2 regions of the Streptomyces sp. NPDC042201 genome follow, and region 2 is predicted to be linked to the other one. Evidence: riboswitches for the same ligand, from Rfam matches in the RefSeq annotation. Region 2 holds a riboswitch; the other holds the start of a gene.
The links. Region 2 has a riboswitch for S-adenosylmethionine ahead of thrC (threonine synthase). Riboswitches for the same ligand answer to the same signal wherever they lie in the genome.

Region 1 (3,655 bases), on a different contig from region 2:
CGGCCACCACTGATCCCAGCCGGCCTCCTGAGGTCGCCACCACCGAGGGCCCCGGCCCGGTCTCCCGCGAGGGAACCGGCCGGGGCCCTCGGCGTGACACGGTGCTGTCCGCAGTTCGGGCACCCGGTCTTACGACCAGGTCGTTACCGGCGGGTCGACGCCGATAGGCTTGCCGCAGGCCGCACAGGGCCGCGGACCGGCCCCAGACATCCAGGAGCGAGCATGAGCGCTGTTACCCCCGTCGGAGGCGACACCGTGGCGGCCCGCACCTGGCCGGGCGTACTGAACCCCCTGCTGCGCGGCGAGAACCTGAGCACGGACGACACCGCGTGGGCCATGGACCGCATCATGAGCGGCGAGGCCACCGACGCGCAGATCGCCGGATTCGCGGTCGCGCTGCGGGCCAAGGGGGAGACCGTCGAGGAGGTCTCCGGTCTGGTACGTGCCATGTACGCGCACGCCAACACCATTGAGGTGCCCGGGCGTACGGTCGACATCGTCGGCACCGGCGGCGATCTCGCCAAGACCGTCAACATCTCCACCATGTCGGCGATCGTCGTGGCCGGCACCGGCGCCAAGGTCGTCAAGCACGGCAACCGCGCCGCCTCGTCGGCGAGCGGCGCCTCGGACGTACTGGAGAAGCTGGGCGTCAATCTGGAGCTGACGCCGCAACGGGTCGTCGAGGTCGCCGAGGAAGCGGGGATCACCTTCTGCTTCGCGGTGAAGTTCCACCCCGCCCTGCGCTACGCGGCCAGGGCCCGCAAGGAGCTGGGCGCGCAGACCACCTTCAATGTCCTCGGTCCGCTCACCAACCCGGCCAGGGTCCGCGCCCAGGCCGTCGGCGTGGCGGACCTGCGGATGGCGCCGATCGTGGCCGGGGTGCTCGCCGACCGGGGCAACTCGTCGCTGGTCTTCCGCGGCGACGACGGACTCGACGAGCTGACCACCACGGCCACCTCGCGGGTGTGGGTGGTACGGGACGGAAAGGTGACCGAGGAGGCCTTCGACCCGCGGAACGTGGGCCTGGAGCTGGTGCCGGTCGAGGCGCTGCGCGGTGCGGACGCGTCGTACAACGCGGAGGTCGCGCGCCGGCTGCTGGCCGGCGAGACCGGCGCCGTACGGGACGCCGTGCTGCTGAACTCGGCGGCGGCGCTGGTGGCGCTGGACCCGACGGGGGACTCGCTGGACCTCCAGCTGGCGGCGGGGATCGTGCGGGCGGCGGAGTCCATCGACTCGGGCGCGGCGCGGCAGGCGCTGGAGCGCTGGGTCGCGGCCAGCAACGCCTGACGGACCGCCCCCGGCGAGGGCGGGGGCGGCCGCGCGCGGCGCGTGTCGCCGGGCGCGGCCACCCACCCCCGTGTCCCGTATCGCGGACGCCGGCTTGGGGGGTCAGGGGCGCTGTGCCATAATTTCGCCCAAGGTCATGAGTGACAGCGATTAAGGCCCCGGCTCGCTGTCCGGCAACCCTCCGTCCGTGGCGGGGTGCCCCGGGTGAAGACCAGGCCGTAGGCAGAGAGGTCTGCGGCAAGCGCGGACCCCTGCCACCTGGGGTCCTGGTCCTCAAGGGAGCAGTCTCGTGAGCAAGCGAATGCGATAGGGCTTCTCTGCCCGCTCTTCAACACACCTCCGCACAGTGCTCTCCGTGCGTCGAGGCAATCCCCGCTTCTGTCGTGGCACCGCTGTGCCGCCGGGCGGGTTCTTGAAGCCGTTCCGACTTGTCCTGCCGGGAGATACCGCCATGTCCGCATACCCGAACGCCGCCGCCACGACGACCCCGCCCGCCGACGACCCCGCCTGCGCCGCGCCGCTGGAGGTGCTCGGACGCGACGTCACCGTCCCGCTCGTCACCGGCGGCGAAGTCACCTACGCCGCGCTCGACTACGCGGCCAGCGCCCCCGCCCTCCAGCGGGTCTGGGACGACGTGGCCGCCTACGCCCCGTACTACGGCAGCGTGCACCGCGGCGCCGGCTATCTCTCGCAGCTCTCCACCGACCTGTTCGAGAGCAGCCGCCGTACGGTCGCCGATTTCCTCGGCTGCCGCCCCGGCGACCAGGTCGTCTTCACCCGCTCGACCACCGACTCGCTGAATCTGCTGGCGGCCGTGATCCCCGACGGCTGCGAGGTGTTCGTCTTCGAGACCGAGCACCACGCCGCGCTGCTGCCCTGGCGGGACGCCCGGGTGACCTGCCTGGACGCTCCCCGTACGCCGGGAGAGGCCGTCGCCGCCCTGGAGCGCGCGCTCGCGGGCCGGGACTCCCGTACGCCGGCGCTGGTGTGTGTCACCGGCGCCTCCAACGTCACCGGTGAGCTGTGGCCGGTGCGGGAGCTGGCCGCCGCCGCGCACGCCCACGGCGCCCGTATCGTCCTCGACGCCGCCCAGCTCGCCCCGCACCACCCGGTGGACATCGCCGGTCTTGACGTCGACTGGGTGGCCTTCTCCGGGCACAAGCTGTACGCGCCGTTCGGCTCCGGGGTGCTTGCCGGCCGCGCCGACTGGCTCCAGGACGCGGAGCCGTATCTCGCCGGCGGTGGCGCCAGCCGCACGGTGACCCGCCGTACCGACGGGGCGGTGGAGGTCGCCTGGCACACCACCGCCGCGCGGCACGAGGCCGGCTCGCCCAACGTCATCGGGGTGTACGCCATCGCCTCCGCCTGCCAGGCACTCACCGACGCCGGCTTCGACACGCTGGTCGAGCGCGAGCAGCGGCTCATCACCCGGGTGCGCGCGGGCCTGGCCGAGGTGCCCGAGGTCAGGGTGCTCTCGCTCTTCGGCGACGACGCGCCGCGGGTCGGCGTCCTGTCGTTCGTGGTCGAGGGCTGGAACAGCTCGCACTTCGCCGCCGCGCTGTCCGCGGAGTACGGCATCGGGGTACGCGACGGACTCTTCTGCGCCCACCCGCTGGTGCGGACCCTGCTGGGCAGCGACCCACAGGACCCGGGGGAGTGCGGCGCCCCGGAGGCCGAGCCGGGCGAGCGCTCGCTCAACGCGATCCGGGTCAGCTTCGGCGCGGGCACCCCGGACGAGCATGTGGACCGGTTCGTCGGAGCGGTGAAGGAGCTGGTGCGGGACGGCGCCCGGTGGAGCTACCGCACCGAGGAGGGCCGCTGCGTCCCGGACCGGGACGGCGCCGCCGTCTGAGCTCCGTACCGCGGCACGCCCTGAGCGGCGGCCCTACCCGTCGAGTCCGATGGCGAAGGCCGCTTCCAGGTCGTGCTGGGAGTACGTACGGAACGCCACATGCGTGTCGGTGGCCTCGACGCCCGCGATCTTGCTGATCCGGCCGGGGATCACATCCGCCAGATCGTCGTGCTTGGGGACGCGCACCATGGCGATCAGGTCGTACGTGCCGGTGACCGAGAAGACCTCGCTGACGCTGTCCAGCGCGGCGATCGACTCCGCGATCTCGGGGATCCGGTCCACGCTGGTCTTGATGAGCACGATCGCGGTGATCACGGTTGGCGTTCTCCCTCGGTGGCCGCGGTTTGGTCTCCCACTCTATCGGTACGCCAGTAGCGCACCCAGGCGTAGAGGAAGCCCGCGGCGAAGCCCACCAGATGCGCGAGATAGGCGACCCCCGGGCCCGCCTCCGCGTTCCGCGCCGCCAGCCACTGCAGCACGAACCAGAAGATCAGCACGATCCAGGCGGGGAAGCGC
Region 2 (3,655 bases):
CCCCGGATCCCGCCCCGGATCCCGCCCTGCCGGGAACGCACGAAGGGCCCGTATCCCATCTCTGGGACACGGACCCTTCGGCGTGAGTGCGTCGCTGGCCGATCGCGCCGGGATCAGACGGCGAGCTTGACCATGTCCGCCTGCGGACCCTTCTGGCCCTGCGAGATCTCGAACTCCACTCGCTGACCTTCTTCAAGGGTGCGGTAACCGTCCATCTGGATCGCGCTGTAGTGGACGAAAACATCCGCACCACCGTCGACCGCGATGAAGCCGTACCCCTTCTCCGCGTTGAACCACTTGACGGTGCCCTGAGCCATGCCTAACTCCCCTATTACTGGCCCTTGCGCGGGGCCACTTTTCGCGCCGGAACGCGTCGACCGCGGCTGAATGTATCTGCCCAACTGCCCTCTGCAACAGGTCAATCGGACGAGAATTCTGGGCATGGCTGAACACGCATAGCGATGAATTCCCCACGTTCCGGGGCAAGTCGGGCCGGGCAAAGCGCATCTACTGCGCAAAGGGCACCAAGACTTTGACCCCATGTTGTCGCGTTCTCATAGGCGTTGAGCCTGCGCGGGGGAGGGGGCGTTCCCATACTGTATCGCGCTCAACCATACAGAACGGCCCCCTCCGCTTCTCTTGCGGAGGGGGCCGGACCGATCACTGAGCGTCGAAATCAGCCTCCGGCGACGGCGGGGATGATCGAGACGCCGACCCCCTCGGGGGTGGCGGTCTCCAGGCCCTGCTCGAAGCGGACGTCGTCGTCGTTCACGTACACGTTCACGAAGCGGCGCAGCTTGCCCTGGTCGTCCAGGACGCGCGCGGCGATCCCCGGGTGGCTCTGCTCCAGGGACTGGATCACCTCGGAGAGGGTCGTACCCTCCGCCGGGACCTCGGCCTTGCCACCGGTGTACGTACGGAGAATGGTGGGGATGCGGACGTTGACGCTCATGGTGGGGTGCCTTCCTTCAGTGGTGGGCGGAGCTCAGCGGGCCAGGCCGGCGGCGCGGAACGCGTCGAGGCTCGGACGGATCGTCGCGGTCGGCCCGGTGGTCGGCGCCACGGCGTCCAGCGTCTTCAGGCCGTCACCCGTGTTCAGGACGACGGTGGTCAGGGTCGGGTCGAGGACTCCGGCCTCGATGAGCTTCTTCGTCACGCCGACGGTCACCCCGCCCGCCGTCTCCGCGAAGATCCCCTCGGTGCGTGCCAACAGCTTGATCGCGTCGACGATCTGCTCGTCGTTGACGTCCTCGACCGCGCCGCCGGTGCGGCGGGCGATGTCCAGGACGTACGGGCCGTCGGCCGGGTTGCCGATCGCCAGGGACTTGGCGATGGTGTTGGGCTTCTGCGGCCGTACGACATCCTGGCCGGCCTTGAAGGCGGTGGAGACCGGCGAGCAGCCCTCGGCCTGGGCGCCGAAGATCTTGTACGGCTTGTCCTCGACCAGGCCCAGCTTGATCAGCTCCTGGAGACCCTTGTCGATCTTCGTGAGCTGGGATCCCGAGGCGATCGGGATCACGATCTGGTCGGGCAGCCGCCAGCCGAGCTGCTCGCAGATCTCGTACGCGAGCGTCTTGGATCCCTCGCCGTAGTACGGGCGGAGGTTGACGTTGACGAAGCCCCAGCCCTCGCCCAGCGGATCCCCGATGAGCTCCGAGCAGAAGCGGTTGACGTCGTCGTAGTTGCCTTCGATGCCGACGAGTTCACCGCCGTAGATGGCGGCCATGACGACCTTGCCCTGCTCCAGGTCGTGCGGGATGAACACGCACGAGCGGAAGCCCGCGCGGGCGGCCGCGGCGCCGACGGCACCGGCGAGGTTGCCGGTGGAGGAGCAGGAGAGCGTGGTGAAACCGAAGGCGCGGGCGGCCTCGACGGCGATGGCGACGACACGGTCCTTGAAGGAGTGCGTCGGGTTGCCGGAGTCGTCCTTGATGTGGAGGGAGCCGGTGACGCCCAGTTCACGGGCGAGATTGTCGGCCTTGACGAGCTTGGTGAAGCCGGGGTTGATGTTGGGCTTCGTGGCCACGTCGGCGGGGACGGGCAGCAGCGGGGCGTAGCGCCAGATGTTGTCCGGGCCCTCCGCGATGCGCTTCTTCAGCTCTTCGGGGGTGCCGCTCGGCAGGTCGTACGCGACTTCGAGCGGCCCGAAACAGCTGGCACAGGCGAAGATGGGGCCGAGGTCGAAGCGCTCTCCGCATTCGCGGCACGAAAGTGCGGCGGCGGGTCCGAGATCGATCGATCCGGGGGCGGCTTCGGTGGGGTGGACGGTCTGCACAGCCATGGAGGCGAGGCCCTTTCTCCTCATCTTCCTCGCGACGTACTTCGCCGCAAGACGGAATTGGCACCTTCCCCACCGTGACCTCGATTGGTCGGCAGGAGGGTTGCCGGGACTTCAACGGGCCGTTCCCTCTGTCCCTCTGGATGAGCGCTATGGCGCCGGATGCGGGATCCGGTGCGTTTGTTCACCTGGCGACCCCCGGCATGCGGCGGTCATCGGTGTTGTTCAAGACTGTAACCGAAGGAGCGGATGGTTGAGATAGTCGTCCGCACCGCGAGATGGATCACGTTCATGCATCACGTACAGGGAGTACCGACCGTGCTGGAAGAGGTGGAACGCTGGCTGACCAGGCGTTCCTGGTCCGCAGCCGACCGTCCGCTCGACCGGCTCCTGGTGGCGAAGGCCATGCGCGGCACCACGGTGAGCGTGGTGCTGCCGGCGCTCGACGAGGAGGAGACGGTCGGCGAGATCGTCTCCGTGATCCGGCGTGAGCTGATGGAGAAGGTGCGGCTCGTCGATGAACTGGTGGTGATCGACTCCGGTTCCACCGACCGTACGGCGGAGGTCGCGGCGGCGGCGGGCGCGCGGGTGGTGTGCCGGGACGCGATACTGCCGCGGCTGCCCGCGCTGCCCGGCAAGGGCGAGGTGCTGTGGCGGTCGCTGCTGGTGACGAGCGGCGACGTCGTGTGCTTCGTGGACGCCGATCTGCGGGAGTTCTCGGCGGATTTCGTGTCGGGGATCGTGGGTCCGCTGCTCACGGATCAGGACGTGCAGTTCGTGAAGGCGATGTACGACCGGCCGCTGAGCGAGCGGGCCGGGGGTGCCGCGGCCGGTCAGGGCGGACGGGTGACGGAGCTGGTGGCGCGGCCGCTGCTGAATCTGCACTGGCCTCGGCTGGCGGGCTTCGTCCAGCCACTGGGCGGGGAGTACGCGGTGCGGCGCTCGCTGCTGGAGCGGCTGCCGTTCCCCGTCGGGTACGGCGTGGAGCTGGCGCTGCTCGTGGACGCGCTGCACACGGTGGGTCTGGACGCGCTGGCCCAGGTCGACGTGGGGGTACGGATCCACCGCCACCAGGACGACCGGGCGCTGGGGCGGATGGCCGCGGCGATCTACCGTACGGCTCAGGTGCGGCTGTCCCGGGGGCACTTGGTGCGGCCGGAGCTGACGCAGTTCGAGCGGGGCGAGGACGGTTTCGTACCGCGCACGCATGCCGTGGACACGGAGGAGCGGCCGCCGGTGCGGGAGATCGCGGAGTACACGGCGGGGCGCGCGGCGTAGCGGTTCGGCGCGGGGGTGGATACCTCTGGGGCGTGACCCCCGCGGGCGTGACCCCCGCGCCCCGTGCCCCGGGCCCCCGTGCCCCCGCGCCCCCGCGCC

Region 1: another riboswitch for S-adenosylmethionine. It lies ahead of ACZ6MZ_RS27265 (aminotransferase class V-fold PLP-dependent enzyme); the one in region 2 lies ahead of thrC (threonine synthase).

The regions. Positions count from the first base shown of each region.
Region 1 is NZ_JBVJDS010000012.1:183,470-187,124, forward strand. Features, by position in the region: gene qcrB (cytochrome bc1 complex cytochrome b subunit) at 1-13, shown strand, start outside; gene trpD (anthranilate phosphoribosyltransferase) at 223-1,287, shown strand; SAM riboswitch class IV at 1,420-1,537, shown strand; gene ACZ6MZ_RS27265 (aminotransferase class V-fold PLP-dependent enzyme) at 1,739-3,139, shown strand; gene ACZ6MZ_RS27270 (Lrp/AsnC family transcriptional regulator) at 3,173-3,454, opposite strand; gene ACZ6MZ_RS27275 (rhomboid family intramembrane serine protease) at 3,451-3,655, opposite strand, start outside.
Region 2 is NZ_JBVJDS010000005.1:51,007-54,661, reverse strand. Features, by position in the region: gene ACZ6MZ_RS13890 (cold-shock protein) at 114-317, opposite strand; gene ACZ6MZ_RS13885 (MoaD/ThiS family protein) at 677-952, opposite strand; gene thrC (threonine synthase) at 986-2,281, opposite strand; SAM riboswitch class I at 2,299-2,428, opposite strand; gene ACZ6MZ_RS13875 (glucosyl-3-phosphoglycerate synthase) at 2,597-3,556, shown strand.